DNA from 2 places in the Sporosarcina soli genome. Region 1 is predicted to be linked to the other one. Evidence: a T-box and tRNA genes for the amino acid it is inferred to sense, from the RefSeq annotation. Region 1 holds a T-box; the other holds one or more tRNA genes.
What was found. The T-box of region 1 lies ahead of ACFPRA_RS19980 (valine--tRNA ligase). A T-box ahead of a tRNA ligase gene usually reads a tRNA of that ligase, here a tRNA-Val.

Region 1 (16,081 bases):
GCTGGATCGGCTACCGGCCAAGCTGCCACTGTGATCGATTCGCCTTTATGCGGTAAGTTCTGCCAGATTTCTTCCGTGATAAACGGCATGAATGGATGCAGGAGGCGCATCGTATGATCTAATACGTAGGCTAGAACGGAGCGTGTCATTTTCTTCGCGGCTTCGTCTTCACCGTACAATGGCAATTTCGCCATTTCGATGTACCAGTCACAGAAATCATCCCAGATGAAGTTGTAGAGCGCACGGCCGACTTCACCGAACTCATATTTATCAGCCAGTTTCGTCACTTGCTCGATCGTTTCATTCAGGCGTGTCAAAATCCATGCGTCGGCTACTGATTTTTCGCCGGACAGATCGATTTCATCGTATGTCATACCGTCCATATTCATCAATGCAAAGCGGGATGCATTCCAGATTTTATTGGCAAAGTTCCAGATGGACTCCACTTTTTCGTTGGAGAAGCGCAAGTCCTGTCCTGGTGATGAACCTGTTGACAAGAAATAACGAAGTGCATCTGCACCGTATTTATCGATAACATCCATCGGATCAACGCCGTTGCCGAGGGATTTGGACATTTTACGGCCATCTTCCGCACGAACGAGCCCGTGGATCAATACGTCTTTGAATGGGCGTTGTCCTGTAAATTCGATTCCTTGGAAAATCATCCGGGATACCCAGAAGAAAATGATGTCATAGCCTGTCACGAGTGCATCCGTCGGGTAATAGCGTTTGAATTCTTCATTGTCCACATCAGGCCAGCCCAACGTCGAGAATGGCCATAAAGCAGAGGAGAACCAAGTATCCAACACATCATTATCCTGTGTCCAATTTTCAATATCCGCAGGTGCTTCGTGTCCGACATGCACTTCGCCTGTTTCGTTATGATACCAAGCCGGGATGCGATGCCCCCACCAAAGTTGACGGGAAATACACCAATCGTGGATATTTTCCATCCAGTTCAAATACGTCTTTTCAAAACGTTCAGGCACAAAGTTGACTTTCCCTTCAGCCTGTTGGAGTTTGATCGCTTCATCCGCAAGAGGCTGCATTTTTACAAACCATTGCGTCGATAGATACGGTTCAACAACCGCACCGCTTCGTTCGGAGTGACCGACGGAATGCAGATGGTCTTCGATTTCGAATAACACACCCATCTCCTGCAAGTCTTTGACGATTTGCTTGCGGCATGCGAAACGGTCCATTCCTTCGTATTTACCAGCAAGATTATTCATTGTACCGTCTTCATTCATGACGAGGACGCGTGGAAGATTGTGACGGTTCCCGATTTCAAAGTCGTTAGGGTCATGCGCTGGCGTGATTTTCACCGCACCGCTACCGAACTCCATATCGACATAATCATCTGCAACGATCGGGATTTCACGGCCGACAATCGGCAATTTCACTGTTTTGCCGATCAAATGCTTGTAGCGCTCATCTTCTGGATGAACGGCAACGGCCGTATCGCCGAGCATCGTTTCCGGACGTGTTGTCGCAATTTCGATACTGCCCGTGCCATCCGCGAGAGGATAACGCATATGATAGAATGCACCTTGCACATCCTTGTGAATGACTTCGATATCGGACAACGCTGTTTTCGTCGCCGGATCCCAGTTGATAATGTATTCGCCGCGATAGATGAGACCTTTTTCGTACAGTTTGACAAACACTTCTTGAACAGCCTTGGAAAGCCCTTTATCGAGGGTGAAGCGCTCACGTGAATAATCAAGCCCAAGACCGAGCTTTGCCCATTGCTCACGGATATGGCCGGCATATTCTTCTTTCCATTTCCAAGTTTCTTCTACAAATTTTTCACGGCCCAGGTCATAACGCGAAACGCCTTCTTCACGCAACTTTGCTTCAACACGTGCTTGCGTGGCGATTCCGGCATGGTCCATTCCAGGAAGCCATAACGCATCGTACCCTTGCATCCGTTTCATGCGCGTTAAAATATCTTGCAATGTCGTATCCCAAGCGTGCCCGAGGTGTAGTTTCCCCGTTACGTTCGGTGGTGGAATGACGATGGTATATGGTTTTTTATCACTTTCAGGCTGCGCTTCGAAAAATTTCCCTTTCAGCCACCATTCGTAACGACCCGACTCGATCGATTGCGGATCATATTTTGTCGGCATCGACAGGTTTTCATTTGACATGTTGTTTCCTCCTCTGTAGACGGTGCACTTAAACGGTGCCAATAACTGGCACCAAATAAAAAAACTCCTATCGCCTTAAAGGACGAAGGAGTTGTTCGCGGTACCACCTTTATTCGTGCACAGGAAAAAATTGTGCACCTCACACTTCGATAACGGCTTCAAACCGGCTTCCGCTACTGGCTCATTTCGTTTTAGAAATTCGTCTGTTCACGGAAACTGCTCACGGATGACTTTCCGAGAATCGTTTACAGGCCCTTTCACCACCGGTGCCCTCTCTTTGCTAAACAGACTCACGTACTCTTCCGATCAATGCATCATTATGCAGTTGACAACATTGTATCGGAAGTGCAGGTTACTCGTCAAGTCTAATACGAAAGGATGATGGAATGCGAAAAGGTTATAATCCTTACTTACTGCCACCTTGGCTTCGGAAAACACGATTTTATTGTAAAGGGATCATCATCCCGATCTGTGTTTTTCAACTGATCCGGCTGTTGATCGTTCCGACGACAGGTGACTTTTTATTACTTTGTTTGCTTTGCGGTCTAGCTTTCATTCTTTACAAAAATATCATTTGATCGAAATAAGGTCGTGGATACGCCGTCTTCCAATCCCGCGATAAATGACAGTGCTTCATCTTCGTGTTCAACATACGCACTGTCATTTATTGCGACCGCAGTAGCGGGTCTCGCGGTATCTTCTTCCAACGCCACCTGCTCCTCCACTTCTTCCACATGGGCGGTCATCGTTGGCGCTTCCGCTTCTGCTTCTGCTTCAACCGTCTGTTCCACTTGTTCAACAATGGCGGCGGTTGGCGGTTCTTCCTTCATGGCGGTGGTTGTGGATGGCTTTTCTCCAATAGCGAATGAAGATGAGTCTACCGCCGATGCAACCGTTGCCGGTGCTTCCTCTTTCGCTTTCGCGACCGACTCCACGTACGAGCACTCTACATCCCAAACGACACTGAAGGAACCTTGTCCGTCCAATTCGTTCGTCGCAGATGTTGTCACTACTTGTAGCGGATTCCCAGCTTCAGGTGGCAGATCGATATGAAGCGGTACGGCATATTCAAAATATCCCGCATTTCCTTCCAATTCCACATCATCAATGAGAATTGCCGAGTTTAGAGCCTCTTCCGCCCGTTCCCCTTCTTCAACGCTTCCTCCCTCTTCAAAAAGAACATTGGCCGCAATATGATAAATACCCGTTAATCGAACGCCGTCTGCTGTACGCTCTTCGCTAAACATCGGGGTTACGCTGATCACTTCCGCGCCCGCCGGTATCCCGACATTTCCCGGAAAAATAAAATCTTCCTGCATTGTCCACTGTTTGATTTCCATGGAACCCCTCCTCTATTCCTTCACAAACAATTGTATGCGCCGACTTTGGAGGTTAGAAGAATTTTTATGCTTGCTCAAAATTTGTTTTTGAACAGCCCCGCAAAAAAGCACCTCGTCCTGAAACAATTCGAAATTGCTTCAAGGTCTGGTGCTTAACGTTAAGATTGCGGGAACAGTTCACCCGTTATTTTCTTGATGTCTGTCAATCAGCATATTGACAAACAAGTCAATTTGTCCATAAATGGCTAGCGGGTCATACCGATAAAATGTATCAAAGTCATTGTAAAACACTTGATTGTTTTGAATCGCATCCAGCCCTTGCCAAATGGCCGACTCCTTTAAATTCTGTAATGCCTCCCCTTTTTTCTCTGGGTCATAAGCCGTCAAAAACATATAATCCGCCGCATAGTCTGGCAATACTTCCATGGATAGCTGAAGGGTTTGTTCTTCGTTCTCATTTTTGTGAGGCAGTTTCAATCCCAATGCATTATACAGCGCTTGTCCCCCGCGTCCTGCATTATCCCCGAAGATCCATAGTTCACCTTTGTCAGTCAACTCATAAATGCCGAATGTTGCCTCTGCATCGATGATACCTGCGAGCTTCTCTCTTCCTTCCTTCGCTTTCTGGTCGAATTTACGCAAGAATGCTTCCGCTTCCTCCTGATTGCCGGTTATATCCCCGAATAGTTCAACCGTTTCTTGAATGCTTGTCGCGGTACCATATGGTATGTGCAGCGTAGGCGCAATTTCCGCAAGTTGCTCATAATTCTCATCATACATGACTACGATTAAATCCGGATCCAGCTCTAGCACTTTTTCCACATTGACAGGCTGACCGATCTCGACGGCATCTTTCAATAAATCCTTGATAAATGGATTCTCAAATGCTGTTGGCTCAACTCCTACGACATTCGCGCCAACCGACAGTAACTCGCCACCGTAGAAATCAGTGACAATCCGCATCGGCCTTTCTGGAATCTCAACTGGTCCCTTGACCGACTCGAACATCCGGTTGGCATCACTTTGTTGCGCTGTTTCCGACTCTTCAGCACCCTTCTCCGTATCTACAGAAGAAGTGTTTTCCGGCGTTTTGCTACAAGCTAGCAAAACAAAAAACAGACTGAACAGCATTGCAGTCACCATCATAAGTCTATGTTTCTTCATCATCTCTCAACTCCATGAACTCACTTATTATTGATAACGATTATCACTATCAATCAATTATGTTAGAGAATCCTCAAAGAGATGTCAATAGAAATAGAAAAAGCCTCTGAATTCTAATACAATTCAGAGGCTTTTGCTGTAATTAAAACATTTTAGTCGTCCACTGTTCACCATTCCACACGTCTGTTACGAGCCCTTCATAAAAATCAGGTTCGTGTGAAATTAACAAAACACTGCCTTTATATTCTTTCAAGGCTCGTTTCAATTCCTCTTTCGCATCATAGTCAAGGTGATTAGTCGGTTCATCGAGAACCAGTAAATTCGTTTCGCGATTGATGAGTTTACATAAACGCACTTTTGCCCGTTCACCGCCACTTAACACTTTCACTTTACTTTCGATATGCTTCGTCGTTAACCCGCATCGAGCTAACGCTGCACGTACTTCGTATTGCGTAAAATGAGGAAAAGCTTCCCAAATTTCTTCAAGGCAAGTGCTGTTGTTGTCCGTTTTCGATTCTTGCTCAAAATACCCGACTTCCAGATGATCACCGAGTTCAACAGAGCCTGCCAATGCCGGAATTTCGCCGAGAATGCTTTTTAAAAGCGTCGTTTTCCCGATGCCGTTCGCACCTGACAAAGCAATTTTTTGACCACGCTCCATCGTCAAATTGAGTTCCTTCGACAACGGTTCATCATACCCGATGACGAGCCCTTTCGTTTCAAACAGATATCTTCCAGGTGTCCGCGCTTGTTTGAAGGTGAATTGCGGCTTCGGTTTTTCCGCATCCAATTCAATGACATCCATCTTATCCAACTTCTTCTGGCGGGACATGGCCATTCGACTCGTTGCGGCATTCGCCTTGTTGCGGGCCACGAAGTCCTTCAAATGGGCAATTTCCTTCTGTTGCTTCTTGAAAGCGGCTTCCACCTGCTGTTTCTTCATCTCATAAACACGCAAAAACTCATCATAATCCCCTGCATAACGGGTAATCTGTTGGTTCTCCATATGATAGATGAGCCCAATCACACTATTTAAGAATGGAATATCGTGGGAGATCAGAATGAACGCATTCGGATAGTTCTGCAAATAATTGCGCAGCCATTCGATATGCTCAACGTCCAAATAGTTCGTCGGCTCATCGAGAAGAAGAATATCCGGTTTCTCAAGCAACAGCTTCCCAAGCAGTACCTTTGTCCGTTGCCCTCCACTTAAATCATTTACGTCTCGATCCAAACCGAAGTCATTCAACCCAAGTCCGTTCGCCACTTCTTCCACTTTGGAATCGATGATGTAGAAATCATTGTTTGTCAGCTCTTCTTGTATTTCACCCGTCTCTTCAAGAAGCACTTCCAATTCATCCGCATCTACCTCACCCATCTTGGCAAAAAGCGCGTTCAGTTCCGTTTCCCGATCATACAAATACTGAAATGCCGTCCGCAGCACATCACGGATGCTCATCCCCTGCTTCAACACAACATGCTGATCCAAATAGCCGACTCGCACCCGCTTCGCCCAACTCACCGTTCCCGCATCAGGCTCCAGCTTGCGCGTAATAATATTCATAAACGTGGATTTCCCTTCACCATTCGCTCCGATCAACCCGATATGCTCTCCTTGCAATAAACGGAAAGAGACATCATCAAAAATCGCCCGATCCCCGAATCCGTGACTTAAATTTGTTACCGTCAATAAACTCATCTATTTTACACCTTTTCCTTCATTTAGAATGCTTCTCTTTGTCTCAAACTGTCGGGAACTAAGAAAAGCCGAATCCTTTCTATTATATAGAGATTTCGCTAAGGTGGATAGAGTCAACCATGTATTTTTAAGTCTTGAGCGATGACCAATAATACGAGAATGTTATGTAGACACATAAATTTTCTGAACTATATATTCACTTTGTCATCAAGTTATTGTACGCATCACTTGTATTGCCTCCGGATATTCTATAATTTTTCTTCAATAATATGACTAGCTATGTATATTTGACGAGTTCCGTTTTTGTGTAAACAGTAACTTCCCCTCCCTATGGAAAGGGAAGTTAGACAAAGACACGTTTCAAACAAAAAATATCCCTTAACTAGATTTCAAGAGCTGCTGCGCATGCATACAATCCACTAATTTTTCCACCGCGACTTCGCCTGCATGGATCCATCTGTTTTTATCAATGATTTTTCCGTCGGTATCAATCGGTTGCTGGAATTGACTGAAACCAGTTGCATCTAACAAAGAACTTTCATCGCGATCTAGACCCACATGCACAACATGCTTGATAATATAAGGTGTGCCAAATTGAATGGAAGCATCATGATCATCCAGCTCCCCTTCCGTGACGAGAAAAGGGATTCGGATATAAATGGTTTCGCCCCCTTCTTGGCACAACACATGGTCAAAGCAGCCTTTATGATAATCCCAATTTCCGCCCAAGTGATAACCGAGCTCTCGAATACAATTGCTGACAACTCCGAAAGAAGCAACTTGCCCTTCAAGCTCTGTTTGTAATGTCAACATGATTATTCCTCCTTCTAACATGATTGCTTATACAGCATTTACAAAAGAAGGAGGAAAAATACTGTCTACTTCTACAAATAAGTCGATCCTCCATCCATTCTACGTTCCGTCTCTCTTTCCGCGTTTACCAAAATCCACTAACGGCTATACTTGGGTAAGCAGTAGATTTTAGATAGGATGGAGGTAATAAGATGAGGACCGCACAAAACAAAGCGACATATGCGCAACGAAATCTTTGGTCCGGTATCCTGTTCGGTTTAGGTTTTGTTGCTTTTCTTGATGAAACGCTATTCCATCAACTGCTCCATTGGCATAAATTTTACGATAAATCGACTGTCGCGGTCGGTCTTGTTTCGGATGGACTTTTTCACGCATTCAGCTGGTTTGCGACCGTCGGAGGGCTATTCCTAGTCGCCGATCTGCGCCGGCGTGATGCTTTGTGGCATAAGATGTGGTGGGGAGGAAAATTGCTTGGTGCCGGAGCTTTCCAACTATATGACGGAACAATTCAGCATAAAATCATGCGCATCCACCAAATCCGTTACAATGTGAATATTTTACCGTATGATCTTGTGTGGAATATTTCCGCAGCAATCATGATCATTATAGGTATTGCTCTGATCATCCAAGCGAAACACGACCATCGTCAAGGAAGAGGGGTGTTTTCCCGTGCAGCATGAACTAGACAACCATACGTCCCTCCTCTTTACCGATCTGTTTTTTGGAATTCCCGTACTGCTGGCAATCGGCCTTTATATCGGAGCTATTTTGACGACCAACCGACGGCGGCACCTCCGAAAATGGCCTTGGCTCCGTACGATTTCCTTTATTGCGGGTGTGTTATTGGCTGCCACCGCAGTAATTGGCCCACTCGCCCGTCAGTCCCATTCCGATTTCACTGCACATATGATGGGTCATCTACTGCTTGGTATGCTCGCTCCGTTGCTTGTTGCGCTCGCTGCTCCTATGACATTGTTGCTGCGCACACTCAATGTCCATGCCGCAAGAAAACTTAGCCGGTTGTTACAACGACGGCTAATCCGTTTCTTCACGCATCCGATTGTGGCGTCTTTCCTGAACATTGGCGGGTTATGGCTTCTCTATACAACTAGTCTATATACAGCTATGCATACAAACCTTCTACTCCATATTTTCGTGCATATGCACGTTTTCATCGCCGGGTATTTATTCACCATTTCTTTACTCTATATAGAACCCGTCTCCCACCGTTTTAGTTTCCAGTTCAGAACCATTGTCTTTATACTGGCACTGGCCGGTCATGGGATCCTTTCTAAATTCATCTACGCATACCCGCCGGAAGGTGTTCCGGTAGCTCAAGCAAGAAGCGGTGCCCTGCTGATGTATTACGGCGGTGATGCGGTCGATCTGCTGCTGATATTTATCCTGTTCAAGCACTGGTACCAATCAGCCCGTCCGCGTACTCGCGCTACTATTGACCGAGAAAACCCTAAAGCCAATCATGCAACGTAGAGAAAGGGACAGCTTTAAAATACAATGTCCCATCTCAAGCGCATCTCCATTGAGTTTCTGATGATGCTTGAGATGACAAAGCTGTCCCTGTTTCTAAGTTCCCTCCCGCTTCGATCGGGTTCGATAGCGAAATGTTTATATTCGATCCAACACTTCCACTGTTTTCAATACATGAAAAAGAAAATCTGGTATGTCCTCCATATGCGCCTCGTTAATTTTCTCCTTGAAGTTCAGTTCGATATTATTCAAGTAATTTGACGGGTCTTGCCCGTATTCAAAACTCAATGTTTGCGTGAGCTCGATGTCATCTTTCCAAATCGAGTTTAGGGATTTTTCGATCTGATAGCACTGGTTTTTTACATGTTGAACATGCTTCATAAAACGAAGGCATAAGACACAACCTGGATTTTCTCCTGGCAATTCTAATAGCTCACCTGCTAACTCTTTCAATGAAGCCGTTAAACTAATTTCTGCCGTTATGTTTTGTAGACCAACAACCTTAAATTGAATGGCAAAATCCCTTGCAAGAACAGCCAAATCCATTCGATCTATCCGATTCGTAATCGTTATTTTCTGATCAATATTGTCTAAATCATAGACGTGATTTTCAAAAGCGACCTTTACATTTTCAAAAATTGTTGGATCGTACATATCGGTCCCTCCCATTGATTGTGATTACCTATAGCTTATTTGATTGTCCAAACTTTTTCATTTTCAACGACTGATAATTGCAGTCTTTCTTTTTCACAAATGCGTTATGAGCTAAAATACAATAGGTTTAGGTGATCGATTCAAGGGAGGGATTTTGTGGCCAAAAAGGTGTTATTATTTGGCGATATCGGGATTGACGATACGGTCGCCTTAATGTATGCCCATTTGAATGAAGAGATTGAAATCGTTGGGGTAGTGGCTGATTATGGGAATGTGTCAAGGGAAGATGCGCTCACCAATATCCATTATTTATTCAATATCTTGAATTTCCCTGCTGGCATCCCGGTTATTGGGGGTGCGGAAATACCATTGACTGCGGAACAGCCTACTTACTACCCGGATATACATGGCGTGCATGGTCTAGGTCCCATTGTGCCGAATGACCGTGAAATTGTGATCGAAAACTTCCTGGAAATCGTGCATATCATTCAGCAGTATAAAGATGAGTTGATCATCGTGAATATCGGTCGACTGACTTCACTTGCCACGATGTTTATTCTTTATAAAGAATTGATGGGGAATGTGAAGGAATTTTATTTGATGGGTGGAGCTTTTGGGGTACCTGGAAATATAACACCCGTCGCAGAAGCGAACTTCCACGCAGATCCGATTGCTGTAAAAATCGTGCTGTCCTATGCCGACAATGTTACCATCATCCCATTAAACGCGACACAAAAGGCAATTGTGACCCCGGAAATGATCGATTATATCGACCACTTTGGAAAAGCGAAAATCTTCAAACCTCTGATGGATTTTTATACAGAATTTTACCACGAGCGGGATCCGACGCTTCCAGGAAGCCCTGTCCATGATGCGCTGACACTGATAGCGGTTATCCATCCGGAAATGTTGACGTTCCAGTATTATCCTATTGAAATCGGGCAACAGCATGAAGGACTGATGAGGGGACTAAGTATTGCCGATACCCGCCACTCCGCTGATATTGCTAATGGAGACAAGATTCACCGCATCGCATTCGATTTGGACTACGCACAATTTTTTCATCACTTTCTATCGGTTATGACGATTGGTCAGGCAGACGAAAGCCGCCATATCTAAAACAGGTGCTGATCATTCAAAAACGCCGCTTCTGAGGAGCGTCACATCAATATCGACGTTCACTTTCATATCCTTGAACATGACATGCCACTGCTCTTCCGTCAATTCAGAACGATGTACCGAGCTTTTATAGAATTCGCCAAATCCGAAAATATCCGAATCCAATTCTTGGCAACGAGCGATGATTCTTTTTAGTTCTTTTGATAAATCATCAGCAATTGCCTTTTCAAGTTCTTTTGCTTCTTTTACTTCTCCGATATTTATAGTTGGCTTGACCTCGATTAATCTTGCTTGCACAGAAATTTGCACGTCGAATTCTGGGGTTTTCGAATTGACCAACTTCACTTTTTTACGGGTTTTGATCGGATCGAATACTAAATTGATTTCCTCCGGAGGATCCTTCAGTAAAGAGGCGGGGACATCCTCGCCTTTCATTTCTGTTTCAAATACGCCTGCATTATAATTATCCCGTAGCAGCCTTACGTAAAAACTTTCATCGACACTAAGTTTGCCAATCATTTTATCCTTTCTGAACAAGGCGATCCCAGAAATCTCCACCAATTCCTGATCTCTTTTCAAGATAGGGACAACAATATCCCTGCCTACGGAAAAATAATCACGGGTCACTTCATGAATCGTAGAGGAAACGACCTGTTCACTTTCAATATTTTGATCGAGTAATTTATAAATATGTTCACCGATATCATCGATATTTGGATATGGAAATTCAATTAATGGCCTCGTTTCGCCCTCCACTACAGCCAGGAGCACTTCTCCGCTCAATTCGTTATTTTTCGAGAAGGTATCCAAGTAGTGGGCTATGCCTTCCTGGGCAAACGCTTCACCGAATAAGATGCCCCTCATTTGACCGGCCATGACCTTTTCAGCTGCTCTACGATTGATCTTCGCGCGGGTCCCTTGGCTTGTTTTGTTTTCGGCGGTAATAATTGCCACTCTACTTTGCAACTCCGAACCGACTTGACGAACAACTGCTGTCGTCTCCACCCCGTCCTCTTTCCCCAAATCATAACCGATCAAAGTCGTTAAGCCTACCCTTTCAAGGAGCTTTGTCTCTGCACATCCGACCAAACCGACACAGAGAAATAACGAACCTAAAAAACAAATCTTTTTCATTCTACTTGCTCCTTATGTCGTTTAAATTTCCTTGTTGCTGCAGCGATTGCAAACAAGATGATCGGGTAAACAAAAGCAATATAGAATGCTACCCGACTATAATAGTCATTGAATGTATTGATTTGGGATCGGGTTTTAAGCAGGATACTAGCAATGAAAATGACGAGCGAGAACAGTCCGACGAATTTAAAAGCATTGACCTCTACGAGCCGTCTCGTCCCTCGAAAAGCAGCCCAAACCAATAGACTAAGATTTGGCAAAATGATCAGCATCCAAAAACAGACGACCATATATTCGATCCGTTCAACAAACGGAAATTTGACGATACCAAATAAAGAAAGCGTCGCCCAAATGGTTTTCCTCAACTGTTCCCCGCTAAAAAAAGTGAGTGTAATTAACATAATGCCAAGATAAATCAATGTTGTGAACAACAACGCAAGATGAACAGGTTTTTTCGCATGCTCCTTATCCTTAACGTAAGGATAGATGACATAGAGAATTTCAAAACCGATAATCGTAAAAGTCATGGAGTGAACACCTTTTAAAATTTCCATCAAATCGGCCTCCAAAACTGGAAGAAGATGCCCGAGTTCCACATATTTCATAGGAAAAGCCATCAGCGGGAATAGCCAGATGGAAAGGATAACACTGAAAAAAGATATACCGACAATGACCCGCAGACCGCCCGTAAACGAATAGATCACGATAAATAACAAAGATACCGCCAGAAACCATGTATTCAAATTCGGAAAAACCCATGTTTGAACAACTTCGATATAGTTCCTCAAAACGGCAAAAAATGCCGTTGATAAATAAAGGATATACAATACATTCAAAAAATTCCCGATCCATTTCCCGAAAATAGCTTGGTGAATCCCATACAAGTCATTCATTCCATACATTTTCAATGTTTTCAGCATGAAAATGGCAACGATGTGTGTGGCGAGCCCCGCAAGCAGGATAGAAATCCAGGCATCTTGTTTCGCTTCCTGGTAAATGATCCGTTGAAAGCCATGAATCCCAACCCCCAGTTGAACGGAGTGAACGATGAAAAAAAGGAGAAAAGCGGGAATCATATCACCAGGGCCCATTTGTACGGAATTTTTCACTCAATTCACCTTCAGTTTATCGTTCTCGGGATCGATGGGGGCAGGTTCAAATTTGTCTTCATCCTCGGGCCTCGTATTGGATGGTCTCTTAAACGTCAAAGGCAACGGCAATCTAACAAGGCTATCCCCCCAATCCATCAGCCGTGGCGGATAAAAAGGGGCTGTATATGGTGAACCAAGACTCGATTGGCGCAACAGTTCGACCATGATAAAGCAGAACCCTAGCATCACACCGTAAAAACCCCAAAGCCCTGCCAAAAGGATCAACGGAAAACGGATAAGCCGGATAACGTTACCCATCATGTAACTCGGGGTTGTAAAAGATGACAATGCTCCTAATGCAATGATGATGATTAAAATATTACTTGTCACGCCCGCTTGAACAGCTGCGGTTCCAACAACAATTCCGCCAACGATACCGATTGTCTGACCAACTTTCGACGGTAACCGGACCCCCGCTTCCCGCAACAGTTCAATAATCAGTTCCAATAGCAATGCTTCAAATAACGGAGGAAATGGAACTAAAGCACGGGATTCGCTCAGCGGAACTAAAAGAGTTTGCGGAATGACTTCGTAATGGTACGTTAAAGCCGCCACATATAAAGGCGTTAAAAATACGGATAGAACGACCGCGCTGAATCGTAATAACCGGGTAAACGTAGCAATTTGCCAGCGCAAGTTTTGATCCTCCTGGCTTTGGAAAAATTCCAGAAAGGAGTGCGGGCAAACAATGGCAAGGGAACTTCCATCGATGATCAATCCCAATTTACCGTTCAATAATTCACCGCACAGCTTGTCTGGTCGTTCCGTTAGAAGCATTTGCGGAAAAATTGATAACGAATTATCGTCAATCAGCTGTTCCAGAATCGAGCTATCCAACACGGAATCCGTTTCCAGATCGGTGATCCGTTGCCTGAGTGTATTCACCATTTCATCTGAAGCAACCCCTTTGATGTATAACAATGCCACCGATGTTGTCGATCGCTCTCCGACTTCCATTAGTTCATTGCACAGATCGGGATTTTTGATCAGTCTTCGGATTAAGGACACATTCGTTGACAAGCTCTCGTTAAACGCCACTTGGGCACCGATGACTTGGGATTCCATTTCGGGTGCCGATAACGATCGCGATTCGGTGGTCGGGATATTTGCCAATACGATTTGGGCATCCCCTTCCACATGGATAAGCACTGACCCATCCATTAGGGCCCGAACGGCATCCCCGACCTCTTCCGTCAATTTCACTTGCGGAACGGGTAAATAAGAGGTCAAATTTTGCGATGAAACACCCGGATACTTCACCAATTCAAGAATGATATGATCAGTTAACGCCTTAGTATCCACCAAGTTATCGATATAGATAAGCGTAAGGCTTGGAGGAATCGATTTGACAATCAAATCAGATGAGTGATGGACAGCGGCGCTAACCGTCTGGATAAACACATCCGCTGAAGTGGACACTTTATGTCCCGAAATTCCCCCATCCATAGCGGATGAGGGTCCCGAATTTTTTTCAGGCATTGTACGTCCTCCTTACGAACTTTGGTTCACATCAATCTCCCTGCCCATGACAATTCATCTGTCCGTTTCTTCAAATTCAACTCGGATGATTTCCTCCGATTCGGTTGTGAACTCGATCCTAACAAAGACACCGAACTCGCGGTCGCCTTCTTTTAACCAAAGCTTGAATTTCTCAGTGGTTGAATTCCCTTGCGTGTGACTGCCTTCATGCAAGTAGTCCAGGATATGGGCATGTGGATATTTACCTTGCACTTCTTTTACAGCGAGCCTTCCCCATTTTGCATAGGACGGGACTTCTTGTTGCACTGGCGCCGCTAGCGGCATAGGCGGAGTGATCACCCAAACGACCATCAATAAACCGAGCGCTATACATGTTTTGCGTAAGATGATTCCCATCTCCTTTTCATTTCAAATAAAATAATCCTCCACTGATGATGTCGATTTTAATACGGGCTTCGTATTGTTGCGCCAACGCTTCTTTCTCGATTTCGTAACTTTCCGGTCGGTTGTCAACCCCTTCATAGAAAAACTCCAAAACGGCCAAATCCTTTTCCCATCTCTTTTTCGCTTCCTCCGCCCAAGTATGGTCGTCTTGCTGGATGTGCTGTTCGATGAGTGCATCCAATCGTTCAAGCGCCCGGAGCGGCTTGATAATATAGGGTAGCTGAAAGCTATTGGCGGATGCTGTCGCCGTCAAATCCTTTTCCAGCAATGATTCATGAAAACCATCCCTGATTTCTCCAGTCATCAGATTGATCCCCAACGAATGCAGCCTTTCTTTCGTTTGATCGCAATAGTAGGCGATTTTATAATTCACGCCAAACCAAGGCGTCAAGATCGGTTGTACATGCGGATTCGCTTCCGTCTGCTCATACATCTGCACAAAAGCGCCGAGCTCATTCGTCACTTGAAAGAGCTGATGGAGACGAGGAGAACCGAAGTGGATCACTTCGCCTCGAACGTTCTCCACCAACTGATTTTTATCTGTGATAAATGTCAATTGTGCCGGATTGGGTTCTTCCCCCGTACTCTCTACGTATTGCCAATAATACGGGCGGTTCATAATTCTTTTATCCATTTCAACCGTCAATTGGACAATTAAATAATGCGGATGGTGACTTAAAATCGGGCAATGGTTCTCTTTGAAAAATTGTTGCATATACGTGTGGATCTGTTGCGGATACATGGCACACTCTCCTTAAATGGTCTCTTTATAAGCGGATAATATATCGTCCAGCTCTCCGACCACCTGTTCAAAAACCCCAATCTTTTTATAAAGCAAATCCAGGATATGGTCCTCAATTGTATCCTGGATAGCCAAATTGTAAATATGGACATCCTGCGTCTGTCCCAATCGATGGACACGCCCGATCCGTTGCTCCAATTTCATCGGATTCCAAGGGAGGTCATAATTGATGACATGGTGGCAAAATTGCAGGTTAATCCCCTCACTTCCGGACTCCGTAGCAATGAGTACTTGCGCTCGATCTTTGAATAATTGCTTCATCCAATCGCGTTTGCTTTTGCTAAATTTTCCATTGAACAGCACGCTCGTAATACCTTTTTTATGGAGATACCATTGCAGATAGATCTGACTTGCCCGATATTCGGTGAAAAGGATAACCTTATTATTTGCCTGTGTAATGATTTCATAAGCTTTTTCCGCTTTGGAATTAATGTCCAATGCAGACATTTTTTCAATAATGCGATCCATATACGCCACATCTTCAGGCTTAATGCTTTTTTCCCGCATTTTCTCTAACGTGACATAAACGGCTTCTTTACTGCTGCACATTTCTCGTTGGAGCGTCATGGTCGAGAAAGCATCTGAAAAGTCCGGGGAGACCTGCTTCAGTTCCGAAATTAAGTCGTATACTTCTTTTTCTTCGG
Region 2 (16,081 bases), on a different contig from region 1:
TCCCGTGAGGCGGCGAGAATGGCTTCATACGAGTTTAAGCCCGTCTCTTTCCGTTGATTGATGTAATCGACGAGCACGATGCCGTTATTGACAACAATCCCTACAAGGACAAGAACACCGATAATTGCCGGAACACTGATCGGTGTACTTGTCCCAAACAGTCCGATAGCGACACCAACGACCATAAGCGGAACGGAAAACATGATGACAAAAGGATACTTGAATGATTCGAACTGCGCTGCCATGACAATATAGACAAGAACGACAGCCAGGAGGACGGCCATGAGCATATCGTCGATCGCGTCCTCAAATAGCTCCCGATCGCCACTATAAGCCAGTTCGGTCCCTTCTGTCAAATCGAGCTGATTGACCGTTTCATTCACTTTTTTCGTCATCTCTCCTAGTGATTTGGAAGATGTATATTTGACAGTGAAGTTGACGGAATGGGCTTGATCAATTCGCCGAATGGCTACCGGACCTTCCTCAATCGTGACAGCCGCGACTTCGTCGAGTGTCACAAATGCTCCGGTTGGTGTTCTGAGCTTCAATTTCTTCAGTTTTTCCACCGTATTGCGATATCTTTTATCATATATAACATTAACGGCAAACACTTTACTGTTCTCACTTATAATGTGTGTCGCCATCGTCCCTCTTGTAATCCCGTTAATTGCTTGGGCGATTGGATAAGGTAGCAAACCGAGTGCGGCAGCCTTTTCCCGATTGACCTCGATTCGAATTTCTTCCACTGTATGCTGAAGATCATTCGTCACTTCCATTACCGAATCCAATGCCTTCAGTTCTCGCTCCATTTTCCCCACAGCTTCATGAAGTCTTGCGACGTCTGTATCCGTTAGCGAAAAAGAAATGGCATTTGGATTAGATCCGGCTGCCGTTTGCATATTGAAACCAATTTTTGCATCTTTTCCAACCAACTGTAGCATTTCAGGTTGCACATCATCTACAAATTCAAAAACAGAACGATCGCGCTCTGTAAGTGGAACGAGTTTCACATAGATTTCTGCGACGTTCGCCTTCGTAGAGCCTTGCACAATCCCTTCTTGCGTTCCACCGACAAGACTGACATAGACGTCCACTTCCTGTTCCTCCTGCAAGCGCGCCTCGATGCGCTGCACGACTTCATCTGTCGTAGCCGGTGACGTCCCGTTCGGCAACGTGACGGTCATACTGACATACCCCTCATCGGTTGCAGGCAAGAATTCCGTCCCCACTTTGAATAAACCGAAACCGCTGATTACAAGCATCACTGCCGTGACACCTAAAATAGCCAAACGATGTTGAATTGCCCATTTCACAGATCTTTCATAACGGTTCAACGCTTTTGAACGACGTCTGCGTGCCTCGATATTTTTCTTCGGCTTCTTCAGCATACGGCTTGCCATCATCGGCACGACAGTCAATGCGACAACAAGAGAGGCAAATAAACTGAACGCAATCGTCAACGCGAATTCCGTGAAGATCTGTCCGATCAAGCCACTTATGAAAACGACCGGAACGAAAACGGCAAGCGTCGTCAAAGTGGACGCTGTAATGGCTCGACCGACTTCTTTCGTCCCTTCGGATGCCGCCTGCCTCGGCGGTTTTCCCATCGCCAGATGCCGTTCAATATTTTCAATAACAACAATTGCATTATCGACAAGCATACCAATACCAAGTGCCAGCGCTCCGAGCGTCATAATATTCAAGGAAAAATCCGCGAAATAGATGAGGACAAACGTAACGATCACAGAGTAAGGTATAGCAATCCCGATGATAATCGGGCTCTTCATTCCACGCAGGAACAAAAACAAGACGAGCATCGCGAATAGACCACCGAGAAGAAGCGATTGTCCGATATTGCCGATCGCCAGTTTCACATAATCGCCCTGGTCGAAGAGAATATTGGCTTGGATATCGGCAAACTCTTCTTTGGCCAACAGCTTGGCCAGCGCGTCTTTAAATGAAGTCGAGACAGCCGCCGTATTCGAACCCGATTCCTGCAACACGGACATCAATACCGCTTGCTGACCGTTGGATCGCGTTTGCATGGATGATTCGGCCTCAACAAGTGCCACATCCGCCACATCAGCAATCGTCACCTGCGCACCGGTGAGCGGATTGACACCGGCAATGACGCCTCGGATATCCGAAATCGTCGTCAACGTGCTTACAATACGGGTTGTCAGCTGCTTGCCATCCGCTGTGTCGATCGGCTCGCCAGGCATGGACATATTGTTTGCTTGAATCGCTTGGACGATATCCGACTGGACAAGCCCATTCGCTTCCAGCTTTTTCTGATCAAGGATAATTTGGACTTCTTGTACCAATTTCCCTGCTATCGTCACATTTGCGACGCCCTCCGTCCGTTGCAACTCTGTTTCCAACTGTTCCGCAAGAAGCCTGACATCTGCTCCTTCCGCGTTGGAAGACAAGGCAAGTTGAATGACCGGAAATTGAGAAGGATCGAATTTCATAAAACGCGGTTTGCTCGCGCCATCCGGAACAGTCACCTGTTCCAAGCGTTGCAGTATATCGAGCTGAACATCGTCAATCTTTGTCGACCAATTGAATGACAATAAGATGAAATTTGAACCTTCTTGCGAGGAAGATTGCATTGTCTTCAAGCCCGGCGTCGTCGATAAACTTTCCTCCAGCGGTTTGGTCAGCTTATCGCTCACCTCTTCAGGAGACGCACCCGGATAACTTGTCACAACGACTGCAATCGGCGGTTTCAATTCAGGAATAAGCGTCACAGGAACCTTAAAAAAAGAGACCGCCCCAAGCAGTATGACAAGGAACATCGTGACAATCGTCAACACAGGTCTTTTTATTGAAAAATCACTTATTTTCATAGATGACGCTCCTTTCTTCCAATCAGCGCTCACTTAATCATATGCAATGTTGAATTTGACTTCAAATATCAGCATCTATTTAACTTGATTCAGCAAATCTTTTTGTACTGAAAGCGAAGCGTCAGCTACAGAATTCCCCACTTTTATCAGTGGCGGGATGAATGTCAAAATGCATTTTAAATCAGGGGGAGTACAAACTCTATGCTGATTAGTGGAACTCAGGCTAAGTTCGCCGCGTCCTGAATGAAAGTGCCTTAATTTCTGCAAAAAACCGCAGAAATACGGCAAATCAAACCCTTCGCCGTTCGATTCGCAATTCAAAATCTGGACGCAATCACGCCGAGGCGTGATTGATTGTCAAATGAAGAGAAACCCGGCAAGACGTCTGCTTCGTCCAACCGGGTTCTTGTTTTATAAAAGGCTATACAATCGGATATCCGGGTGTTTGTCATGGAACCAGCGCATTGCGAAATCGTTCTCGAATAAAAAGACAAAATTATCGTATCGATCTTTCACAAGCATTGCACGTTGCCCTGCCATCGATTCTTTCACATCGCCTTCATTTTCAATCCAGCGTGCCACTTTTGAACCGATATGCTCCATATTTACTTCCACATTGTATTCATTTTTCATCCGATGCTCGAACACTTCAAACTGCAACTGTCCGACAGCCCCGAGTAAAACTTCCTCCGTATGGAGTGTTCGGTAATATTGAATCGCGCCTTCTTGTACGAGCTGTAAAATCCCTTTATGGAATTGCTTCGATTTCATGACGTTTTTCGCAGTGACACGAACAAATAGCTCCGGCGTGAACTGTGGCAAAGCATTAAAGTGGAAAGAGGATTTGCCGCCGATCACCGTATCCCCGATTTGGTAGTTCCCTGTATCGTGCAAACCGATAATATCTCCTGCGACTGCTTCATTGACAGTTTCACGGTCATCCGCCAAAAACTGTGTCGTCTGCGTCAGTTTGAATGTTTTCGAAATCCGCGGAACGGTTACGGTCATTCCCCGTTCAAACGCTCCAGAGACGATGCGGACGAATGCAATCCGATCCCGGTGCATCGGGTTCATATTCGCTTGAATTTTAAAGATGAAGCCAGAGAACTCTTCCGCATACGGATCGATATCCGTTTCTTCCTTCGTTTGCCGTGGTTGCGGAGATGGTGCAAACTGTAAAAATGTCTCTAAAAATGTTTGAACACCGAAATTTGTCAACGCGCTGCCGAAAAAGACCGGTGTCAGTTCACCTTGCGCCACTCGTTCCTCATCAAATTCATTGCCCGCCTCATTTAGTAAAAGCACATCTTCAAGCGCTTGCCGGTAATAAGATGTTTCTTCCATTGGATGTGGCTCTGCAAGTCCACCGTCTTCATTCAAAGCGAGAAAGCGGTGAGCTTCGTCAACACGCACTTGCTCAATCCGCTTATTGAAACGGTCATAGATACCGAGGAATTCTTTCCCCATTCCGATCGGCCAGTTCATCGCATACGATTCAATGCCCAGCACTTCTTCCAACTCTTCCATCAATTCAAGCGGTTCTTTCCCTTGACGGTCCATTTTATTGATGAAAGTAAAAATAGGAATTCCGCGCATCCGGCAAACTTTGAATAATTTAATGGTCTGCGGTTCAATCCCTTTTGCGGAGTCAATCATCATAACTGCCGCATCGACTGCCATCAATGTCCGATACGTATCTTCACTGAAATCTTCGTGACCGGGCGTATCCAAAATGTTAACGCGTTTCCCATCGTAATCGAATTGCATGACAGAGGAAGTAACCGAAATCCCCCGTTGCTTCTCAATTTCCATCCAGTCTGACGTCGCGAATTTCCCCGTCTTTTTTCCTTTTACAGTTCCTGCATCACGGATTGCCCCACCGAAATACAGCAATTTTTCCGTTATCGTCGTTTTTCCCGCATCCGGGTGGGATATAATTGCAAACGTACGCCGCGATGCAATTTCATCATGTATTGGTTTTTCCATCTTCTATAATCTCCTTCTGTTCTGCTTTTTTAAGCATAGACACTCTGCACGCTGATTTCAACATTTTTTATTTCTATTTAGTAGAAGATTTCCACGGTGGCACCTTATTTCCTGAACAAAAAAGAGCCGGCCCTTTCGAATGGGCTCGACCCTCTTTACGATCACTTTTTCACGGCACCTTCTCCAAATCTCTTCCCTGCTTCTTCAAGAGCAATGGCTGCATCTGAATGCGGATACTTTTCATTGCCGATGATTTGGAAATCCTCATGGCCTTTTCCAGCAAAAATGATAATATCATCCTTTTCCGCAATGGCTACCGCATGGCGGACAGCTTCCGCGCGGTCGCCGATGCAGGCATACCCTTCGTGCTGCATACCGGCTGCCAGTTCTGACAAAATGGACTCATATGGCTCGTCCCTTGGGTCATCCGTCGTCAAGATGACATATTCGGCGACGGATGCTTTTTCTGCCATAATCGGCCGTTTGATCCGATCCCGATTACCTCCGGTGCCGATCAGGAAGATCAATTTTTGGCCTTCCTTCTTATAAGGAAGCACCGCAGCGATCGCTTTTTCAATCGCGTCCGGTGAATGCGCATAGTCAACATACATCGTGAGCGGCAATTCAGTCGGTACAATCTCCATCCGGCCTTTAACAGATGGAATCTTTCCAAGAAGAACGACGATTTCCTCGACAGTCATCCCTTTTGCAGATAATGCCGCAATGGCTGCAAGCGCATTGTAAACGCTGAACTCACCAATCAATTTCATCTCTACGTGGAATTCGCCTTCCGGTGCTTGAAGCGTAAAGACTGTACCGTCCGCCTTCAGTTCGATATTCGTGGCGCTAAATAATGCATCATTCTGGATACCATACGTTAAAACCGGATAAGGCGTCATCTTCGTAAACTTGTCGCTCCATGGATCATCCGCGTTGACAACCGCAAACTTGCGCTTTTCCAAGTCTTGTCCAAGCTGGGCGAATAAAAGCCCTTTCGCATGCCCGTATTCTTCCATCGTGCCATGAAAATCGAGATGATCATGCGTTAAGTTCGTGAAGATCGCAATATCGAATTCCGTCCCTGCCAAACGCCCTTCGACAAGGCCGTGTGATGATACTTCCATCGTCATCGTTGTGCATCCCTCTTCGGCTGCACGGGCAATCATCCCTTGCGTCGTCAACACATCCGGCGTCGTATTTTCCGTTTCGTACAAAACGCCATCCAATTCAAAGCCGATCGTCCCCGAAACAGCAGACATCTCGCCCGCTTGCCGCAAGATCGCATGTATAATACCGCTAACGCTCGTTTTGCCATTCGTCCCGGTTACACCGATCATCGTCATCCGCTTGGAAGGATAATTGTAAAAACGGGGTGCAAGCAAGGTGATGGCACGTGCCGTATCTTCCACGAGAACGACTGCCACTCTATCCAAGTCAACGTCAACCGGCTCCGAAGCGACAATCACCCGTGCACCGTTATCGATTGCCTTGCCGACATAATGATGGCCGTCCACCGTGAATCCTTTAATGCAGACGAAGACTCCACCGGCATTCACCGCCCGAGAATCGACCGCAATATCCGTTACAGTTGGCGGTAAAGTTCCTGCAACCTGTTTTACTGGTAACACAGCTAATAATGATTGTGTTTCCATCCAATCCCTCCCTATTCAATTCATCATCGATGATGTGACATCGTTATATTTATCTTTTTTTCGTTTAGTCAAATCGAATATCCAAAAAAGATTGCCATGCAAACGATCTGTTCTTATTATACTTTTTTCTTTAACGAGCGTCATCCATGTCCAAAGAAATAACCCATACGAACGATTCTTTTCGAAAAGTGAATCAATTACACCTCGGCGTAATTGCATCCAAATTTCGAATCAATCTTATCGAAAGAAGTCAATATTTCAAAAGAACTGTCTTTTCGTGTAACAATAAGTTCCGACCAAATACACAGTTTTAGAACATCTTTTTCTCCATATACTGTAGAGGACATTCCCTTTTGTTGAATGAACTAATCAACTAACAAAGGAAGGTCCAATGCAATGCCGGCATACTCTTTGTTGCAATGATTCATCTTTTAGTAAATATTTTTTGAAAAGAGGACGCTTCTAAGAAGGATGCCCTTTTCTCAGCTTTTTTTGTATCGATAACTGAATAGGTCTTACGATTCCTTTTTCACCTTTCACGTTTCGCTTCACAACACGTCAGGGAATAGAATGTTCAAACACCAAAGATCATAAAGGAGGAAATGGACATGACTACAACAGAAACATGGTGGGAAACGATTTTTGAAGGAAACCTATCATTAGGGATGAACAAAGAACGCTTTACCGAACTTGAAGATGAAAATTTCCTATACTTTGAAGAGGAAGAACAAATGCAGGAGCATATACACTGATTCTCATTGCCATTCAATTGTCGAGTGTAACAATTTCCATAGAAGAACCTTAAAACAGCTTTTCCGGATGGTTAGGGAAAAGCTGTTTTTTATACAGAGACTTCCGTAAGAGAAGTAAATATGCGATGCTTCCCTCCTTTTCACGCGAAATGAACATGTTTTACAGCTTTTTAAAAAAGTTTTAGAAAAAGTGTTGACTTATTTACCAAACAGTCTATAATAAGAAATGTGCTTAAGACAAGCGCAACAAAATCCCGGTTCCATAGCTCAGCTGGGAGAGCACTACCTCGACAAGGTAGGGGTCGGCGGTTCGAGCCCGTCTGGGACCATAGCGATAAACTTGTAGTGTATACAGGTTCATAGAAAAACACTTTCTGATTATAGAAAGTGTTTTTCTTTTTTTGCCAACATATTGACGGCTTTACTTTAAAAGCTGAAACCAGTGAACTATAGAATGTTAATGAGCTAGTACATCCCCTACTACTCAAGCTTCCCGTATATCACCTCAAAATCTCTTCCTCTTTTATTCATGACTCATACCTCCCTATCCTTATCCATATACTGAAACGATTCAATTGAAAAGGAGGGATAGTAATGAACGTTCAGCAATCTAAAGTCGATATGGTCAGTTCATATGATCCTTATTTCTATCAAACCTTATTAAGTTTCAGATCGCGGAATGTCGTTGTAAATACGACGAAAAACCCTTTGCAAGGGATATTAACAACGGTGATGCCTGATCATATTGTCGTTGAAGTGAGCGGCACACCTTTTTATGTTCGCGCACAAGAAATTGTATGGGTCACAACCACATGATGGTGCTAGAATGCACTCATTTTTTGAAGGGAGATTAAACATGTTTAAACGTGTAAACAAATTAGCGATCGAGCTTCCCATACCTGAATACGGAGACGCGAATGCGGCGGCAGCAGTTCAGGAATTATTGGGTGGACAATTCGGGGAAATGTCGACACTTAATAACTATATGTACCAGTCCTTTAACTTTAGGCAAAAAAGTAAATTAAAACCCTTCTACGATCTAGTGGCCAGTATTACAGCAGAAGAGTTTGGGCATGTCGAACTTGTATCGAATACGATAAATATTGTCGGTAAAGGATCATCTTTTAATGCAGCCCCCGATCTTACCCCACTACAAGATGGAAAGAATAAACGGAATACACATGCTTTCATCGCAACTGCTCAGACTTCCATTCCGGGTGACTCGATAGGACACTTCTGGAACGGAAGTTATGTATTCTCCAGTGGAAATCTAGTGCTGGATCTATTACACAACTTCTTTCTGGAGTGCGGCGCAAGAACCCATAAGATGCGGGTGTATGAAATGACCGATCACCCGACAGCTAGGGAAATGATCGGCTATTTGCTCGTCAGAGGTGGGACGCATATCCTCGCTTATGCCAAAGCGATTGAAATGGCCACCGGGACAGACTTAACAAAGATGCTTCCAATACCTAATCTGGATAATCGTGCATTCGATACGGCCAGAAAATTTGAGGATCGAGGATTAGGCAACGTTTTGTTTACGTGGAATGACGATGGTGAATATAAGGATATTAATCAAATTTGGAAAGGCACCAACCCGGCTAGTGGAGAAACGCTAGTCGTTCAAGAAGGCAGTCCAAAAGGCGCCAAAATTCCTGATCTTGACGATTTGCCTGAAATGTTTGCACCTGGGATCGGACCGGACGAATACCAACAAATCGCGAAACGGCTTTTATCAAATATGTAAACAACTTCTATCGGAAAACGACATTCGTCCGATTGTCGAATCAAAAAGAGGTGACCACTCAGCATGAGCAGTCTCCTCTTTTAAAGCTTTATCAGTGAACCGCCCTATATACCCTATACGTATTGCCCAATCGAGACATCCGCTCCTTCTATTTCGCCTTCACATTTACCCGGAATTCATTTATTTGCGTAATCGTTTTTTGCAATTGTTCCGTTTGATCAATCGCTTTCTGAAATAGATCGACGAGCTCTGATAAATTCTCAATGCCAACTGAAAGTTCATTTACTTTCATGCCGGTCTCTCTTGATTTTTTTATTTCATCTGACACTTTTTCTAGCCCTCCTAACAATTCCCTTAAACTTCATGATACCCCTCATTCGTCACATCCCTTTCAGCTAGTTCTTTACGTCTAACTACCACTTTATAGAAACAGTTTGTTTCTGTCAATATCATAAGAAACGTTTCGTTACTTTTATAGAAAGGAAACTTTTTGTTTCTTATAATGAAGTTAGTAATCATTTTAAGAAGGTGCATTCGAATGTTGGGGAAAAGACTTGCTAAGCTTCGAAACGATAAAGGGTTAAGTCAATACGAGTTAGCAGAAATACTTGGCTTTTCAAGAGGGAAGCTCGCCAATTATGAGCAAGGGAGCCGACAACCCGATTATGACACATTGAAAATATTCGCTAGGTACTTCGGGGTATCTACAGACTATCTTCTAGGTAATTCTGACCGCATCGAATCTTCACAAACCGTTACGGTTGATGACCAGAATATTACATTTTCAACGGAAGAATTGCATCTTTTTGAGGTATTGAAAAAACACCCCTCGTTATTCCAAGATTTAGCAACAGATCCCGAAACAAAAGTGAGGGAGTTATCCAAACTTTATCGAATGAAAAGAATCCTGTTAGATGAGGATGAAGACGATTAATTTAAATCAAATCAAAAAGGTGATGTATCGTAGCCGGACGATACATCACCTTTTTACATACGATTATGCCGTTTTCAACTCAAGTCTTCTAGCAAGTAATGACAATGCATAATTGACGACGAAGTACATGACCGCAATCAGGATGAAGAGCGGTATCGTTTCGTTCATGTGATGCGCCTGAACGATTCTTGTATTATGGAGCAATTCCGGAAGAGAGATCACAACTGCAAGTGATGTATCTTTCAAAAGAGAAATGAATTGACTCACAAGATTGGGGACCATTCGTCTTAGCGCTTGAGGCAAAATGACCGTCCTCATCGCTTGGATATAAGTAAGCCCTGATGATCTGGCCGCTTCCATCTGTCCCTTTTCAATTGAATTCAGCCCGCCACGGACAATTTCCGCCAGCATCGCTGACTCAAAAATAGTCAGTGCCACAATGGCAGAAACAGTAATACTCAAGTTAATTCCTAATTCCGGAAGAGCAAGATACGTAAATAATATAATCAACAGCAATGGCAAGTTCCGTATAGCTTCTACTAAAACAGCTAGCACCTGTGAAAGGACAGGGATTTTAGCAAAACGCAACGTACCGATCGCCCCTCCAATAATAAAGCTGAGCACAATCGAAATGAAGGCCACTTTTAGCGTGATGTAAAATCCCTCCATTAAAAATGCTAGATTATCTGGAGAAAATGCACCTGTAAACTCCATGACGGCACCTCCTTAGTAGCTTTTGGCAAGACGTTTTTCAAGATGTCCTACGCCTAAACTTAATGGGATCGTAATGAGCAAATAAAAGATTGCAGCAAATATGTACACATCCAAAACAACATACGTCTTAGCTGAAATGAGATCGGCTTGATACATGAGTTCGGTACCTGCAATCAGTGCTAGAATGGACGAGTTTTTCACTAAATTGATAAACTGGTTTCCGATAGGAGGGATAACGATTTTTACAGCTTGGGGTAATATGATCATTCGCATTGTTTGCATATAGGTTAAACCTGAAGATCTAGCTGCTTCCATCTGACCTTTTGGCACCGCTAATATACCCGAACGAATGGCTTCACCGATAAAAGCAGATGTATAGATCGTCAGTGCAATCGTTCCTGCAGTAAATCCTGATAAGTTTAGCCCAAGAGTGGGTGTACCATAATAAAAGAAAAAAGCGATAACCAGCAGTGGGATGTTCCTGAAAAACTCAACATATGCAGTCCCAAACCATCGTAATGGTGCGATCGGCGTAATTCTCATGACCGCAATAATGGCACCTATAAAAAAACTGGCTATTAGTGCAATAAAACTGATTGTCAATGTAGCGATGAACCCATCCCAATACATATCGAAGTATTCCGTCAATATAGAAAATCTCATTTTCATTCCCACCTCACTTAACTTAATCAGGATGGGCAACTAGTTGCCCATCCTGATTTTAAGCATAACGAGCTATTATTTAGTACGGAAGCATCCTTTTACTTCAACAATCCTTCAAACCAACTGTCATAAATCTTATCGAATTCTCCACTCTCTCTTAGAGATTCCAACGCAGCATTCAGTTCATCCAAGAATTCCTTTTCCCCTTTTTTCACCGCAATTCCATAAGGCTCTTCTGTAAATTTCTCACCAACAAGTTCAAACGAATCATCTTCAGAAGCCATTCCTGCGAGGATGGAGTCATCTGTTGTTAACGCTTCCCCTTTTCCAGCTTGTAGCGCTGTAAATGCCTCCGCATAGTTTTCAAACTCCAATACCGGTGCATCTGGAGCTGCCGCCCGGATATTATCTGTCGATGTAGAGCCTTTCACCGCTAGTACGGTTGTGTCTTTCGTCAAATCGTCAATGCTTTGAACAGGACTTCCTTTTTTCACAAGAAGGGATTGACCCGCTTCAAAATAGATATCCGTGAAATCGACTTCTTTACTGCGTTCTTCTGTAACGGTCATCGTTGCAATAATGGCATCAATTTCCCCTTTATTCAGTAACGGAATTCTTGTTTTAGAAGTAACTTCTTTAAATTCGACTTTCGTTTCATCTCCAAGGATTTCCTTTGCCAATTGTTTGGCAATATCAATATCAAACCCTTCAACCTCTCCTGTAGAAGGGTTTTTCAAGCCAAATAATTTCGTATCATTTTTCACGCCAAAAATAATCTTGTCACGATTTTTAATCTCTTCGAGAACATTTGCGTTTACGTTTTCGCTTTCACCCTCTGCTTCGCCATCTGAACCCGACGTATTGTCCTCACCCGAATTACAAGCAGCCAACAGCAGAATCGACATCAGGGCTACTACCATCAATAAAAGAAATTTTTTTGTCTTTAACATGCACACATCTCCCCTTTTGTTTTTAATGATTTAAAATACGGCTGAGAAATAATCGCGCTCGTTCTTCTTTTGGATTTTCGAAAAACTCAGCCGGAGCGGCCTCTTCTAAAATTTTTCCTTGGTCGATAAAGACAATCCTATCGCCCACTTCTTTGGCAAATCCCATCTCATGTGTCACGACGACCATGGTCATTCCTTCTTTCGCGAGCGCTTTCATTACATCCAACACTTCGCCCACCATTTCTGGATCCAGAGCAGAGGTCGGTTCATCAAACAGCATGATATCCGGTTTCATGGCCAATCCTCTAGCGATCGCCACACGCTGTTGTTGCCCTCCCGACAACTGAGATGGAAAGGAGGATGCTTTGTCCGGAATCCCGACTTTCTTCAAATAGAATTCCGCAGTCTGTTTCGCCTCGTCTTTTGAAACCCCCAACACATTGATAGGCGCTAGCGTAATATTATCTAGAACTGTTTTATGTGGATATAAATTAAAGTGTTGGAAGACCATACCGATATTACGTCTTACTTTATTAATATTTGTTTTTTTGTCACTCAGCTTCATCTCGTTCACAATAAGCGAACCTTCCGAAATAGTTTCAAGTCTGTTAATACATCTAAGCAATGTACTCTTCCCTGAACCTGATGGTCCGATAATGACCACGACTTCTCCCTTTTGGATCGTGAGGTTGATATCTTTTAGAACATGAAAATCACCATAATACTTATTGACTTTTTCAAATGTAATCATGTCATTCCCCTTTCTCTCCCTTCGAAACTCCTAAAATTCAAGTTCATAGAGAGTTCAATCATTTCTGAATACTCATGTGTACCTGTCATTATAGCCATAGTTTTACAAATTGTCCATCTAGTATTTCATTTTTATATAATTAAATAATTCTAAAGTAGGATTACGTGAAGACAAAAAAAAACCCAAAAGAATGAAGAGTTCTTTTGGGTATACCTAGTCAAATCAATTAAGTTTGTGCACCATCCACATTCGTTTCAGGCATAGTTTCCTCCGGTGCAATATCTTCGAATGTCTCGCCTTTTTCAGCCAAATCACGCGTTCGATGTGCAATGCGCGAAGCCGCGCACGCTGCGACGCTGGCAACAAGATCGTCTAGGAATGTATGGATGCCTTTCCCTTTCTTTGTATCGAGCTCATTGATGATCCCGATCTTATTCTTATCGAGATGACCAAATGTCGTAACAGCGATGGAGCCATATGTAAACACAGCACCGAGTGCAATCGTTTCATCGACACCAAACAGACCTTCGTCCGATTCGACAATTTGCTGGAGCGGACCAGACAATTTCCCCTGTTCCGCTAACTCATCCAATTCAATACCGACTAAAATGGCATGTTGCAATTCCCGTTTCCGTAGCACCCCTTCAACCGATTCGATACAATGTTCCATTTGAAGCCCTGCATTATACGGGAGTTGCATTTCAAAAACGATTTCTGCGATCGACTCCAATGTCACCCCGCGTCGCAGTAATGCCTCTTTGGTCGCTTCAGTTACTAATTTTGAATGAACAATCTTCTTTTTATCAAACATACGCGCTCATCTCCCTTTTCGAATTACTTTCAAAGACAATGGAACCATTATACCTGTTAACTTGATTCAGCAGAAGTCTCCCACTTCCATTAGTGGCGAGATAAATGCCAGAAGGCATTTCAATCAGTGGGAATCCAGACTCCCTGTAGCTGACGCTTCGCTTTCAGTACAAAAAGATTTGCTGATTAGAGGAACTCAGGCTAAGGTCGCCGCGTACAGAAAGTGCCTTAATTTCCGCAAAAAACGCAGAAATACGCCAAATCAAACCCTTCGCTGTTTGATTGGCAACGCTTGAGTGACCAACGCCCTGTTGGCCCAAGCCTCCGGCGGATGTCACAGATTTTGAAAGGAGTTAATTGAGCTTTGCGCAATTCAAAATCTGGACGCAATTACGCCGAGGCGTAATTGATTCACGAATATGATACACTCTCTATACATCCCCATTTTTAGGAGGCATCATGCATGAAATACGGAAAAATTGAAGACATTTCGATTTACAGCGAATCGCTGGGCGAAGAGATGCAACTGCTCATCCACTTGCCGGATAACTATTCCCCCTTATTTAAATATGAGGTGCTCATCGCATCGGACGGAAAAGATTATTTCCAATATGGCCGTATTGGACGCGTGGTCGACCAATTGATGGAGGAAGAAGAGATTGAAAATATTATCGTCGTCGGGGTCCCCTATAAAAGCGTTCCCGAAAGAAGACGAATGTATCATCCTGACGGAGACCGCAGCGAAGCTTATATCCGTTTTCTTGCACATGAGCTCGTGCCCTATTTGGATAAAGAATATCCGACAAACCAAATAGGAACTAGCAGAGGGCTGATTGGCGATTCTCTTGCAGCGACAACATCATTACGTGCAGCATTGAAGTACCCTAATATATTCGGAAAAGTGATACTTCATTCCCCCTATGTCGATGACTTGGTCCTAAAAGAGGTGGAGGAGGCAAAGGATCTCTCCTCCATTTCAATTTATCATATTATCGGTGAAGAAGAGACCGAAGTGAAAACAACGGTAGATGGCATCCAAGATTTCCTGACCCCCAATCGATTATTAAAAGATTTGCTCGAAAAAAAAGGTATTCCTTACTTCTATGAAGAATTTAAAGGGAACCACACTTGGAAACATTGGCAACCCGATGTTCCCCGCGCTATCAAAAAGGTCTATGGCTATTCGATAAATTAAGTTAACCGGACATCGGTTGATTATTCTGTTATAATCGATAGTATAAAAATTTTATATCATTCTAATGAGGAGGTCTTGTACTATGAAATACGGCATTGTTGCATTCCCATCTAAAAAACTCCAAGATCTGGCAAATGCTTACCGGAAACGTTATGACCCGCATTATGCACTGATTACACCCCATATGACCATTAAAGGTGTTTTCGAAGCGAACGATCAAGAAATCGAAGAGGTTGCAAAGGCAATCCAAAAGGTGACGACTAAACATGATCCATTCGAATTGAGTGTTTCGAAGGTCGGTACATTTGCACCTATTACGAACACAATCTTCTTTAAAGTCGTTCCTAACGATGCATTACTTGCATTGTACAAAGACCTGAACCATGACTTCTTCGGTGATGAGCCTGAATATGCTTTTGTTCCACATATTACCATTGCACAAAAACTTTCATCTGGTGAACATGATGATATTATCGGTCAATTGAAAATGGTCGGTGTTGATCATACCGAAACGATCGATCGACTTCACCTACTTTATCAATTGGAAGACGGATCATGGACTGTCTATGAAACTTTCCGTCTTGATGAGGACAATTAAGCGTTGTTTATGGTAAGAATCGCAACTTCTGACCTTGAAAGAGAACATGCATTTTCTGTCAGAAGAAAAGTGTTCGTGGAAGAACAAGGCGTGCCCCTGAACTTGGAAATCGATGATTTAGATAAAACGGCAACCCATTTTGTTGTCTATTCATCAGATACCCCAATCGGTGCCGGCCGCCTGCGAATGACGACTGACGGTGTAGGGAAAGTGGAACGGGTCTGTATATTGGAAGATTTTCGCGGAAAGCATCTAGGTAATCTTGTGATGCATGCGCTCGAAGAACATGCGCAAGAAACAGGGTTGACGAAAATTGTTCTGAATGCCCAGTCCTATGCAATACCTTTCTACGAAAAATTAGGTTATGTTGTGACATCCCCTGAATTTATGGATGCGGATATCCCGCATCGTGCAATGGAAAAACATATTCTAGAACCATCCTGAAGCACTTTTAGCTTCCAAAGGTTAAAAAGTTCG

Region 2: it has a tRNA-Val gene. The T-box ahead of ACFPRA_RS19980 (valine--tRNA ligase) is inferred to sense a tRNA for this amino acid. The anticodon was not compared.

What each region holds. Positions count from the first base shown of each region.
Region 1 is NZ_JBHSNO010000015.1:201,445-217,525, forward strand. It holds gene ACFPRA_RS19980 (valine--tRNA ligase) at 1-2,150, opposite strand, end outside; T-box leader at 2,226-2,469, opposite strand; gene ACFPRA_RS19985 (hypothetical protein) at 2,696-3,490, opposite strand; gene ACFPRA_RS19990 (iron-hydroxamate ABC transporter substrate-binding protein) at 3,668-4,657, opposite strand; gene ACFPRA_RS19995 (ABC-F family ATP-binding cassette domain-containing protein) at 4,797-6,353, opposite strand; gene ACFPRA_RS20000 (YugN family protein) at 6,732-7,166, opposite strand; gene ACFPRA_RS20005 (DUF2243 domain-containing protein) at 7,358-7,846, shown strand; gene ACFPRA_RS20010 (cytochrome c oxidase assembly protein) at 7,836-8,657, shown strand; gene ACFPRA_RS20015 (hypothetical protein) at 8,793-9,308, opposite strand; gene ACFPRA_RS20020 (nucleoside hydrolase) at 9,465-10,427, shown strand; gene ACFPRA_RS20025 (Ger(x)C family spore germination protein) at 10,440-11,561, opposite strand; gene ACFPRA_RS20030 (GerAB/ArcD/ProY family transporter) at 11,558-12,670, opposite strand; gene ACFPRA_RS20035 (spore germination protein) at 12,671-14,191, opposite strand; gene ACFPRA_RS20040 (DUF3889 domain-containing protein) at 14,246-14,587, opposite strand; gene ACFPRA_RS20045 (YqhG family protein) at 14,595-15,377, opposite strand; gene ACFPRA_RS20050 (DEAD/DEAH box helicase) at 15,390-16,081, opposite strand, start outside.
Region 2 is NZ_JBHSNO010000005.1:546,970-563,050, forward strand. It holds gene ACFPRA_RS06955 (efflux RND transporter permease subunit) at 1-2,849, opposite strand, end outside; gene ACFPRA_RS06960 (peptide chain release factor 3) at 3,261-4,835, opposite strand; gene ACFPRA_RS06965 (UDP-N-acetylmuramoyl-L-alanyl-D-glutamate--2,6-diaminopimelate ligase) at 4,997-6,487, opposite strand; gene ACFPRA_RS06970 (hypothetical protein) at 7,096-7,239, shown strand; tRNA gene ACFPRA_RS06975 (tRNA-Val) at 7,496-7,568, shown strand; gene ACFPRA_RS06980 (YuzF family protein) at 7,834-8,055, shown strand; gene ACFPRA_RS06985 (manganese catalase family protein) at 8,096-8,989, shown strand; gene ACFPRA_RS06990 (hypothetical protein) at 9,138-9,317, opposite strand; gene ACFPRA_RS06995 (helix-turn-helix domain-containing protein) at 9,528-9,923, shown strand; gene ACFPRA_RS07000 (amino acid ABC transporter permease) at 9,987-10,637, opposite strand; gene ACFPRA_RS07005 (amino acid ABC transporter permease) at 10,650-11,300, opposite strand; gene ACFPRA_RS07010 (transporter substrate-binding domain-containing protein) at 11,399-12,250, opposite strand; gene ACFPRA_RS07015 (amino acid ABC transporter ATP-binding protein) at 12,273-13,001, opposite strand; gene ACFPRA_RS07020 (phosphatidylglycerophosphatase A family protein) at 13,228-13,812, opposite strand; gene ACFPRA_RS07025 (alpha/beta hydrolase) at 14,275-15,006, shown strand; gene ACFPRA_RS07030 (YjcG family protein) at 15,089-15,604, shown strand; gene ACFPRA_RS07035 (GNAT family N-acetyltransferase) at 15,608-16,048, shown strand.